Methyloferula stellata AR4: one gene and its partner. Each later gene encodes a partner of the first gene's protein in a complex. Links are inferred from orthologs where the notes say so. Each region holds a gene or a part of one and is shown in the gene's direction. Other genes may lie near its edges.

Region 1 (6,962 bases):
TCTCCCGCGGTGTTTCACTTAGGGTAAAAGATCCATGAGCGCCGGGATCAGCGGTGCATCGGCGGGCGGCATGGGATAGGCGCGCAGGTCATGCGGGCGCACCCATTTCAAAGCTTGTCCTTCCCGCCCTGAGACTGTGCCGCTCCAGCGCCGGCACACATAAAGCGGCATCAGCAAATGAAAATCCGGATAGGCATGGCTCGCGAAAACGAGCGGCGCGAGGCATGCCTCCTCGACTTTAATGCCTAATTCTTCTTGCAATTCCCGGATGAGCGCATGTTCGGGCCGCTCGCCTTCCTCGACTTTGCCGCCCGGAAATTCCCAAAGCCCGGCCAGCGCCTTGCCTTCCGGCCTTTGGCTGAGAAGGATCCGCCCGTCGGCATCGATGAGCGCGACGGCGACGACGAGAAGGAGCTTGGTCAAGACCGGTAGTCGCCGTTGATGGCGACATATTCTTTGGTCAGGTCGCAGGTCCAGACCGTTGCCTTTCCGCGTCCGAGGCCGAGATCGACTTTGATCTCGATTTCCGGCAGGCGCATCTTGGCCGATACCTCGGCTTCGTCATATTTCGGGTCGCGCAAGCCTTTGTGGGCGACGCGGATATTGCCGAACCAGATGGCAAGCTTATCGCGTTCGGCTTTTTCACCGGCCTTGCCGATCGCCATGACGATACGGCCCCAATTTGCGTCTTCGCCGGCGATCGCCGTCTTCACCAGCGGCGAATTGGCGATCGACAGTGCGATCTTCTTGGCTGCGCCGGCGCTGGCCGCGCCTTCGACCGCGATCTCGACGAATTTCCGGGCGCCTTCGCCGTCCTTGACGATCTGATGCGCGAGATTGAGACAGACCTTCTGCAAGGCCGTCTTGAACGACGCGAGGCGGCGGTCTGAGGGCTCGGTGATCCGCGGTGCGCCGCGCTTTTTGGCCGCACCCGTCGCAAACAGCAAAAGCGTGTCGGAGGTCGAGGTATCGCTGTCGATGGTGATCGCGTTGAAGGAGCCAGGCACAGCCTTGGCGAGCAGCACTTGCAAAGCTTCGGCATCGATCGGCGCGTCGGTGAAAAGAAAGGCGAGCATGGTTGCCATGTCGGGCGCGATCATGCCGGCGCCTTTGGCCATGCCGGCGATCGTCACCTCGACGCCGCCGATCTCGGCCTTGGCGGTTGCGACCTTCGGATAGGTGTCGGTCGTCATGATGGCCTTGGCCGCTTCGAGCATGCCCTCCGGCGACGCCGCCTCCGCGAGCCTGTCGAGTACGCCGTCGAATTTGCCGGCATCGAGCGGCTCGCCGATGACGCCCGTCGAGGCGAGAAAAATCTCGGATGCCGGTGCGCCCGTGGCTTTGGCGGCGAGCGCGGCGGTGAATTTCACGGCCTCGGCGCCTGTCTTGCCGGTAAAGGCATTGGCATTGCCGGAATTCACGACAAGCGTGCGCGCCTTGCCGCCCTTGAGCTTGGCGCGGCACCAATCGACGGGAGCGGAGGGGCATTTCGACTTTGTGAAGACGCCCGCCACCTGCGTGCCCTTGTCGAAGAGCGCCAGCATCACGTCGGTTCGCTCCTTATAGCGGATTCCGGCAGCGCCCGTCGCAAAGCGCACGCCCTCGATGGGCGGGATCGGTGGAAATTCGGTCGGCGCGAAAGGAGAGGTCATAGGTTTCTTCCAGAGCGGAATGAGCGCTCTACGGCGTGAGAGGCAGGCGCGATTTGCCGGGCGCAGCGCATCTGCGTCAAGACAAGGGTTTCAAGTTTCGCCATAAAGCACAAAAAAGCCCCGGCGAGACGCCGAGGCTTCAATGCTGTTTGCAGGCAAGCGCCTATTTGCCGGTGGCGGGCTTGGGCGCATCGCCTGCGGGCTTCGCAGGATCGGTCGCCGACGATTTGCCGGCAGGCGGCGCCTCGCCCGGAGCGGGCTCGGCGTCGGCGCGCTCGATTTTGGCGGCGTCGCGCAATTTGACGATCATCTCGCTTTGCGCCTTCTGCACGACATAGCGCACGAGCTGATCCTTCACTTGGTCGAAGGGCGGGAAGCTCTTCTGGCGCTTATCCTCGACCTGGATGATGTGCCAGCCGAATTGGCTCTTCACCGGATCGGAAATCTGTCCCGGCTCCAGTTTGAAGGCGGCATCGGCGAATTCCGGCACCATGCGGTCCTTGGTGAACCAGCCGAGGTCGCCGCCTTCCGAGCCCGGATCTTTCGACACGTCCTTTGCAACTTTGGCGAAATCCTCGCCGGCCTTCACCCGTTTCAAGGCGGCCTGCGCGTCGGCTTCGGTGGCGACCAGAATGTGGCGGGCGTGAATCTCGGTCTCGGGCTTTTGCGCCGCGGCCGCCTCGTCATAGGTCTTGTGCAAAGCCTCATCGGTCGTCGCGGCCTTGGCGACATCGCTGAGAAGAACGTCCATCAAGGCCTTGTCGCGGAGATAGGAGAGCTTTTCGGTAAAATCCGGGGTCTTATCCAGTTTGTCGGCGAGCGCCTTCTGGACGACGAGCTGACCGTCGATGAGATAGTCAAGCACATAGGTCTCGCGCGCCTTCCCCTTAAGCTGCTGCGGCAGGCTCGCGCCGAGGTCTTCCATGGCGAGCTTCAGATCTTCCTCGGTGATCGTCTTGCCGTTGACCGTGGCGAGGACCTTGGGCGCGGGCGCGGCCGGATCGGCGGCCGTGGCGTGGATCATGCCGGTCGAAAGAAATGCCCAAGCAAGACCAAGCACAATCGCACGTTGGGGTTTCATCATAATCATACCTCATATACTCCGGGCTGAAGAAACCCCACGAAGGTCAGGTTCCGAGACTGTCATTGCCGGCCGGCAAAAACCGGCGGGAAAATACGAATATTATATGTCTTTCAGATGAGTGTCGGATCAGCGCTGTCACGGGGTCAAGGGGCGGTGCCGCAACGGGCTGCAGGGCTTTGACGTAACTTTCAATGAAAGGCTACATCATTTGCAGGGCTTGGGAGAAGAGTTGGGCTTAAATTTGCTCGAATGGGCAGGATAAGGATAAAACCCAGATTACACCGCAGGCTGGAGCAATGGAACCGGGGCAGATTCCTCCCGCAACGGTCTTGCTTCCTTAACCCTTGTCAGGACATGCAAATCCCCTTTTTACCGCTCTCTTTAGGCCCGTCTGCCGCCTTGCAGGAGTGGCCCTGCCTGCACATTTGTAGGGCGCCGGGCAAAGTTCGGCCAAGGGAAGAACGGTATCTGGTCAGCGCCTCCGGCAAGGCATGGTATAGGGCATTTCCCCGTGCCGGCGGCGGCGCTTGGCCAGACGGCGTCCTTCCGGCCATAATTCGCTCCGGCGCATCGGCCTAAAACTCGAGGCTTCTTCGGGTTCAGGCTCCCCACGTTAACCCAGTGCTGCGGCCCCTCAAGGGTCCGAAAAGGTCTTGCTTGATGTTGTTAGGCACGCTCGCCAAAAAGATTTTCGGTTCGGCCAATGACCGGCGCCTCAAGGGATACAGGCCGAAAGTCGCCGCCATCAACGCGCTCGAACCGGAGATGCTCAAACTCTCGGACGATGAGCTCGCCGGGCGCACCCAAATGTTTCGCGACGCGCTGGCGCAAGGCGCAGCCCTCGACGACCTGCTCGTTCCGGCTTTTGCCACTGTGCGCGAAGCGGCGCGCCGCGTGCTCGGCCAGCGCCATTTCGATGTCCAGCTCATCGGCGGCATGGTTTTGCACGAAGGTGCCATCGCCGAAATGCGGACGGGCGAAGGCAAGACGCTGGTCGCGACGCTCGCCTGTTATCTCAATGCCCTGCCGGGCAAGGGCGTGCATGTCGTCACCGTCAATGATTACCTCGCCCGCCGCGACGCCGAATGGATGGGTCAGGTCTATAAGTTCCTGGGACTTTCGTTCGGCATCATCGTTCACGGCATAGACGATAACGAGCGCCGTGCGGGGTACGCCGCCGATATCACCTATGGCACGAACAACGAGTTCGGCTTCGACTATCTGCGCGACAATATGAAATATGAGCTCGGGCAGATGGTGCAGCGCGGGCATAATTTCGCGATTGTAGATGAGGTCGATTCGATCCTCGTCGACGAAGCCCGCACGCCTTTGATCATTTCCGGCCCATCGGACGATAAGTCCGACCTCTACAATGCCGTCGACGTGATCATCCCGCGCCTGACGCGCGAGGATTACGATCTCGACGAAAAGCAGCGGTCGGTCAATCTGACCGAAGTCGGCAACGAGCATATGGAAGAATTGCTGCGCGACGTGGGCGTGTTGACGGAAGGCTCGCTCTATGAGGCCGCCAATGTGACGCTGGTTCATCACGTCAACCAGGCGTTGCGGGCGCATAAGCTGTTTCAGCTCGACAAGGATTACATCGTCCGCAACGGCGAATTGGTAATCATCGACGAATTCACCGGCCGCATGATGCCGGGCCGCCGCTATTCCGAAGGCCTGCATCAGGCCCTGGAAGCGAAGGAACATGTCCAGGTGCAGCCGGAGAATGTGACGCTCGCCTCGATCACCTTCCAGAATTATTTCCGTCTCTACAAAAAACTCGCGGGTATGACCGGCACGGCTTCGACCGAAGCCAATGAATTTGCCGAGATCTACAAGCTCGACGTCGTCGAAATCCCGACCAATCGGCCGGTGCAGCGCAAAGACGAAGACGACGAAGTCTATCGCACGCATGAAGAGAAGCTGCGCGCCATCGTGCGCGAGATCGAAGCGGCCGGCGAGAAGATGCAGCCTATGCTCGTTGGCACGACCTCGATCGAGAAATCCGAACAGCTTGGCGAGTTTCTTCTGAAGCAGGGCTATAGGCTCCTCGACGTGACCGAGCCGCAAGCCTTGCAGAAACTTTACGCGGCAGCCCGCGCCGGCAAACCGTCGAAATTCTTCACGGTGTTGAATGCGCGCTTCCACGAGCAGGAAGCCTATATCGTTGCCGAAGCGGGCGTGCCCGGCGCGATCACGGTGGCGACCAATATGGCCGGTCGCGGCACCGACATTCAGCTCGGCGGCAATGTCGAAATGCGTGTCTTGCAGGAATGCGCGAGCATTCCCGAAGGTCCGGAACGCGAGGCCAAGGAAGCCGAGATCCGCGCCGAGGTCGAAGCCTTCCGCGAGCAGGCCAAGGCCGCGGGCGGGCTTTATATCGTCGGTACCGAACGCCACGAAAGCCGCCGCATCGACAATCAGCTCCGCGGCCGCGCGGGCCGCCAGGGCGATCCGGGCCGCTCGAAATTCTTCCTGTCGCTCAAGGACGATCTGATGCGGATCTTCGGATCCGACCGGATGGAAGGCATGCTGGTCAAGCTCGGCCTCCAGGAAGACGAGGCGATCGTCCATCCGTGGATCAACAAGGCCTTGGAAAAGGCGCAGCAGAAAGTCGAAGCCCGCAACTTCGACATGCGCAAGAATATTTTGAAATACGACAACGTAATGAACGACCAGCGCAAGGTCGTCTTCGAGCAGCGCCGCGAAATGATGGCGCAGGACTCGCTCGAAGAAATGATCGACGACATGCGTCACGGCGTGGTCGAAGATCTCGTCACGAAATATGTTCCGCGCGATGCCTACCCGGAAGCTTGGGACATCGAAGGCCTGACCAAAGGCATCGATTCGGCTCTCAATCTCGTGTTGCCTTTGGCCGATTGGGCCAAGGAAGAGGGTATCACCGACGATGAGATGCATGAGCGCCTGACGAAGCTCGCGGATGAATCCTATGTGGCGAGGGTCGAGAAAAATACGCCCGACCTGATGCGCTATTTCGAAAAGCAGGTGGTCCTGCAAGTGCTCGACCATCTATGGCGCGAACATCTCGTCACGCTCGATCATCTGCGCCAGGTGATCGGCTGGCGCGGTCTCGCGCAGCGCGATCCCTTGAACGAATATAAGTCGGAAGCTTTCGAGCTTTTCGACGAATTGATCACGCATTTGCGCGAAGTAACGACGGCGCAATTGACTCATCTCGAAGTGGCCTTCGAGCCGTCTGCCAATGCCGGTCCGCCGATGCAGGTGGCAATGGATGGCTCACCCGAATCCGCTTTCGTCGGTCAAGGCGCATTGCCTGAGGCGCGGGATTACGGCTCGCAAAATTTTCCGCCTTTGACCGCGCAGGATAATGGCGGCGTCGCGACGCTATCGCGCGATGCTGACGATCCCTCGACCTGGGGCAAGGTTGGCCGCAACGAGCCATGTCCGTGCGGTTCGGGCAAGAAGTTCAAACATTGCCACGGTCAGATAGCATGATCCCGAAAAGTTGCAGACTTTTCGGATAAGATCATGCGATGGAAGAAAGCCTGATCCCAAAACATCGCAGACGTAATCGGACGTTGACGGACGTCCGACGCATGCGAAAGACCTAGGTCTTTCGCACTAGCATTATCGGTCGCTTTTCGATTCGAATTTCTTGTGTGCTCGCGCACAGCGACGGTTCTGGCCATCGATTAGGTTCTCTTCATCGCCGAACGACATCCCCCCGGCGAAACATTCTGAGGAGAGATACGATGATCAATTTCCGCAAAACCCTTGCCGTCACGCTCGCCGTCGCCGCTCTCGGCACGGGCATTGCCGCCACCTCCACCCCGGCTTCGGCTTGGGGCTATCACCCCTTCGGTTGGGGCCTTGCCGGCGCCGCCGCCGCGACCGGCCTCGCGATCGCTGCGACCTCCGCTGCCGCGAACCCCTATTATGGTTATGGCTACGGCTATGGCTGCTATCGCACGGCCGTCGTCGATGTCTACGGCAACATCATTGGCCACACGCGCGTCTGCCGTTAATTCGCCGATGGTTTGAGACGTTGCCGCCGGGGGCTCTCCCACCGGCAGCGCCAGTCGAGGCCTCTGGAACCCAAAGGTTCCGGAGGCCTTCGGCGTTTTAGACTCCGCTTTTACACAGCGGCACGTACGCTGAAACACGTATTCAAAAATTCGAGCAATCGTTAAATTGCCGCGTGCGGTCGCACACAGTCGGCTTACCAAGCGCAGGCTACATTC
Region 2 (4,221 bases), 2.3 Mb from region 1 along the record:
GCGTGGCATGATCGCGAAAGTCGCGCATCTCGTCCGCATTGTCGAAGGCGAGTGAGGGCAGGGCGATGAAACTCAACGAAATTTCAGACAATCCCGGCTCGTCCAAATCGCGGATGCGAGTCGGTCGCGGTATCGGCTCCGGCAAGGGCAAGACAGCGGGCCGCGGCGTCAAGGGTCAGAAGGCCCGCGAAGGCGTCGCGATCAAAGGGTTCGAAGGCGGCCAGATGCCATTGCATCGGCGCCTGCCGAAGCGCGGCTTCAACAATCTGTTTTCGACGGATTATAACGAAGTCAATATCGGTCGCATCCAGGCCGCGGTCGACGCCGGCAAACTCGATCTGGCGACGCCGGTCACGATCGACGTGCTGGTTGCTTCTGGCGTCTGCGCGAAACCGCGCGACGGTGTGAAAATTCTGGGCGTTGGCGAATTGTCGGCGAAGCTCAGCTTCGAAGTCGCCGCGGCCTCGAAAAGCGCCGTGGCGGCCATCGAGAAGGCTGGCGGTTCGATCACGCTTTTGGTGGCGCCGAAGGCTCCGGCCGAAGCTCTGTCCTGATCGGTCGATCCTCACTATCGTTCTCGCCGTTTTGCCGCTTCATCGGCTGACGGCGAGAGCCTGGAGCAGCGCGTCTGCACGGCCTTGAAAGCGTTTCACTTTACGCGCTCGATGGGCGAACGCGCGGCTTCACCTGGCCGGTTTTCATCGTCTCGTCGCAAACCTTGCGGGTTTTGCAACGCCCTCCCTGCGATTTAATCTCCGGCGATCTTGCTTTAAGGTGGCCTTCCAGGCTGCATCGCCTTTGAGCAAATCGCTTTCGGCGATGATTTGTCAGATTGAAACCCTGTAATCGTCCAGATTCGGGTTATATGAGCGCAATCACGACACGATCCCCGTGTCGGACGGAGCATTCGATGGCATCGGCGGCAGAGCAGCTTGCAGCAAACGTCAACTGGGGCGCCTTTTCCAAGGCCGAGGAACTCAAAAAGCGCATCTGGTTCACGCTAGGCGCGCTGGTCGTCTATCGGCTAGGCACTTATATCCCCTTGCCAGGCATCGATCCGGCCGCCTTCGAGGCGGCTTTTACCGGCAACAAGCAGGGCGTGCTTGAACTTTTCAACATGTTCGCGGGCGGCGCCGTGCAGCGCATGGCAATCTTCGCCCTGAACATCATGCCTTATATTTCGGCCTCGATCATCATCCAGCTTCTGACCTCGGTGTTTCCGACGCTCGAAGCCTTGAAGAAAGAAGGCGAGTCCGGACGCAAGGTCATCAATCAATATACGCGCTACCTCACCGTTTTTCTGGCGGCGTTCCAGGCCTATGGCATCGCGGTCGGGCTTGAGGGGCAGGCCGGCGTCGTGACCGAGCCGGGTTTTCTCTTTCGCATCTCAACCGTTCTGACCTTGATGGGCGGCACGATGTTTTTGATGTGGCTTGGCGAGCAGATCACCTCGCGCGGCATCGGCAATGGTTCGTCGCTGATCATTTTCGCGGGCATCGTCGCGGCCTTTCCGTCGGCCATAGCCAACACTCTCGAACTCGGCCGCCAGGGCGCGATCTCGACAGGCCTCATCATCGCCGTCATAGTCATGTCGATCTCGGTCATCGCGTTCATCGTCTTCATGGAGCGTGCACAAAGACGGCTGGTCATCACCTATCCGAAACGCCAGCAAGGCAATCGCGTCTATGAGGGGCAAACCTCGTTTCTGCCTTTGAAGCTCAATACGGCCGGCGTCATCCCGCCGATCTTTGCCTCATCGCTTCTGCTTTTGCCGACGACGATCGCGAATTTTTCGCAGGCGCAGGGCGGCACCGGCTTTCTTGCAACGGTTGCCACCTATCTCGGCCATGGAAGGCCGCTCTATATGCTGGCCTATGTCGGGCTGATCGTGTTTTTCGCGTTTTTCTACACCGCGATCGTCTTCAATCCGACCGAGACCGCTGATAATCTGAAAAAGCATGGCGGGTTTATTTTAGGCATCAGGCCGGGCGAGCGCACCGCACAATATATCGACAAGATCCTGATGCGCGTCACGGTACTGGGTGCCGCCTATCTGGCCGTTATCTGCCTCCTGCCGGAGATTCTGATTTCTTACGCGGCTTTGCCATTTTACTTCGGCGGTACCTCGCTTCTGATCGTCGTCAGCGTTACGATGGATACCGTGGCACAGATCCATGGGCACCTTCAGGCACACCAGTACGAAGGCTTGATCAAGAAAGCCAAATTGCGGGGGAAACGAAGATGAGGCTAATTCTGCTTGGACCGCCGGGCGCTGGTAAAGGCACACAATCCGCCCGTCTCAAGCAGAAATATAATATCCCGCAGCTTTCGACCGGGGACATGCTGCGGGCTGCCGTTGCCGCGCAAACGCCGGTCGGTCTCCAAGCGAAAGCCGTGATGGATTCGGGCGGGCTCGTGTCGGACGATATCGTCATCGGCATCGTCGCCGACCGAATCGAAGAGCCGGACGCGAAGAACGGCTTCATTCTCGACGGATTTCCGCGCACCGTCGCACAAGCTGAAGCTTTGCAAAAAATGCTGGGTTCGAAGAACATGAACCTCGATGCCGTGATCGAGCTCAAGGTTGACGAGCAGGCACTGCTCGACCGAATCAAGACCCGTGTGGACGAGACGCTCAAGGCTGGCGGGACGGTCAGGGCCGACGACAATCCAGACGCCTTCAAGACGCGCCTGGAGGCCTATAAGGTCCAGACGGCGCCGGTCTCGCATTATTATGCAGGAAAAGGGGCTTTGAAGTCGGTCGACGGCATGGCGCCGATCGAGAGCGTGACGCAGGCGATCGATCACATTCTTGAACATTAAATCAGGCACTGCGCCGGCCACGTGAATTTTTCTTGACAAGGCCTATATAGGGTTGACGCACGAGGTGCCGCCCTCTAGAAGCGGCAGTTCTAACCTCTCAACCGAGCATCGGCGGGCTTTAAGCTTTGCCGCGTCTCGCCCCGCGAGGGCCGGTCTCCACCGGACGCGGGGAAATTTCCGTTTCGCATGCCGGAACGACAAAAATGGAGAAGCCTTTTGGCTCGTATCGCTGGCGTCAATATACCGACGAACAAGCGCGTGATTATCGCGCTTCAATATATCCACGGAATCGGCCCGAAGAAGGCCGAGGAAATCTGTGAAAAGGTTCATATACCTGCAGAACGCCGCGTCGCTGAACTGACCGACGCTGAAGTCCTGCAGATTCGCGAAACAATCGACCGCGACTATATCGTCGAGGGCGATCTGCGCCGCGAAGTCGCGATCAACATCAAGCGTCTCATGGATCTCGGCTGCTATCGCGGCCTGCGCCATAGGCGTCAATTGCCGGTCCGCGGTCAGCGCACGCATACCAATGCGCGCACCCGCAAGGGCAAGGCAAAGCCGATCGCCGGCAAGAAGAAGTAAAGCTTCAGACCGAAAACTGCGAAGCGGTTTTCGGGTCAATCTGATGCGATTGAAAAGGCTTAGGGGCGATCGTGGTTCGGTTGGAACTGATCGCGCTCAAGGCCCCTCAACCCCGGAGTGGATCCGGGGGTTCCCGCGGCGAAGCGTGGATGGCCGGGATTGATCCGGCCTCTGCGCTTTGGCGCATTTCCCGAGCACCTGGAATTACGGGTGCGCCTGAAGGATCATGATCAATGGCTAAAGAGGGTACAAAGGTCCGTCGTCGCGAGCGTAAAAATATCGTTTCCGGCGTGGCCCATGTGAATTCGACGTTCAACAATACGATGATCACCATCACCGATGCCCAGGGCAATACGATTTCCTGGTCTTCGGCGGGGACCATGGGGTTCAAGGGGTCGCGCAAGTCGACGCCTTATGCCGCGCAGATGGCGGCTGAGGATTGTGCCCGTAAGGCAGCCGAGCACGGCATGCGGACTTTGGAAGTCGAAGTCTCAGGGCCAGGATCCGGCCGGGAATCGGCCTTGCGCGCCTTGCAGGCAGTGGGCTTCACGGTCACCTCGATCCGCGACGTGACGCCGATCCCGCACAACGGCTGCCGCCCGCGCAAGCGTCGGCGCGTGTAACGCATGATCCTGAAAAGTTGCAGACTTTTCAGACGAGATCATGCGTCAAAACAAAAAACATGATCCTGAAAAGTTGCAGACTTTTCAGACGAGATCATGTGCCAGAGCAAATAAAGCATAATCCGGGAAAGTTGCAGACTTTCCCTATTGGATCATGTGTAAAAACAACGGACTGCCATCGGCAGCAGGC

Evidence for each region. The genes of interacting proteins can lie anywhere in the genome.
Region 2: the proteins of secA (region 1) and secY are in contact, whole or in part, in a crystal structure (PDB 3DIN), measured with the Thermotoga maritima proteins. The link is inferred for Methyloferula stellata AR4 from one-to-one orthologs. Residues at the interface, in WP_004082002.1 of Thermotoga maritima: Glu261, Ala262, Arg263, Lys300, Ala301, Arg302, Thr303, Ile304, Ile305, Leu323, Tyr324, Asp325, Pro326, Val329, Ser330, Tyr333, Ile336, Lys340, Phe345, Val349, Glu363, Phe364, Tyr374, Ser375, Gly376, Gly377, Glu393, Ile395, Thr482, Ser483; in WP_004081795.1 of Thermotoga maritima: Glu108, Gly109, Glu110, Glu111, Ala236, Glu237, Arg238, Arg239, Ile240, Thr241, Ile242, Gln243, Tyr244, Ala245, Arg246, Arg247, Val248, Thr249, Gly250, Arg251, Arg252, Val253, Tyr254, Gly256, Ala257, Ser258, Thr259, Tyr260, Leu261, Pro262.

The regions. Positions count from the first base shown.
Region 1 is NZ_ARWA01000001.1:644,462-651,423, reverse strand. What follows is about bases 3,024-6,416. They hold secA (preprotein translocase subunit SecA), read left to right. Parts: upstream 3,024-3,399; coding sequence 3,400-6,216; downstream 6,217-6,416. Outside these bases: 8-oxo-dGTP diphosphatase MutT, read right to left, coding at 19-423; bifunctional glutamate N-acetyltransferase/amino-acid acetyltransferase ArgJ, read right to left, coding at 420-1,652; A3OQ_RS0103220 (peptidylprolyl isomerase), read right to left, coding at 1,816-2,742; A3OQ_RS0103210 (hypothetical protein), read left to right, coding at 6,474-6,746. UniProt on the Escherichia coli protein: Required for protein export, interacts with the SecYEG preprotein conducting channel.
Region 2 is NZ_ARWA01000001.1:2,975,144-2,979,364, reverse strand. Bases 145-3,077 are described here. They hold secY (preprotein translocase subunit SecY), read left to right. Parts: upstream 145-910; coding sequence 911-2,245; downstream 2,246-3,077. Other genes in these bases: rpsM (30S ribosomal protein S13), read left to right, coding at 3,040-3,077; A3OQ_RS0114530 (adenylate kinase), read left to right, coding at 2,242-2,823; rplO (50S ribosomal protein L15), read left to right, coding at 145-554. Outside these bases: rpmD (50S ribosomal protein L30), read left to right, coding at 1-55; more of rplO, read left to right, coding at 66-144; more of rpsM, read left to right, coding at 3,078-3,408; rpsK (30S ribosomal protein S11), read left to right, coding at 3,642-4,031. UniProt on the Escherichia coli protein: The central subunit of the protein translocation channel SecYEG. Consists of two halves formed by TMs 1-5 and 6-10.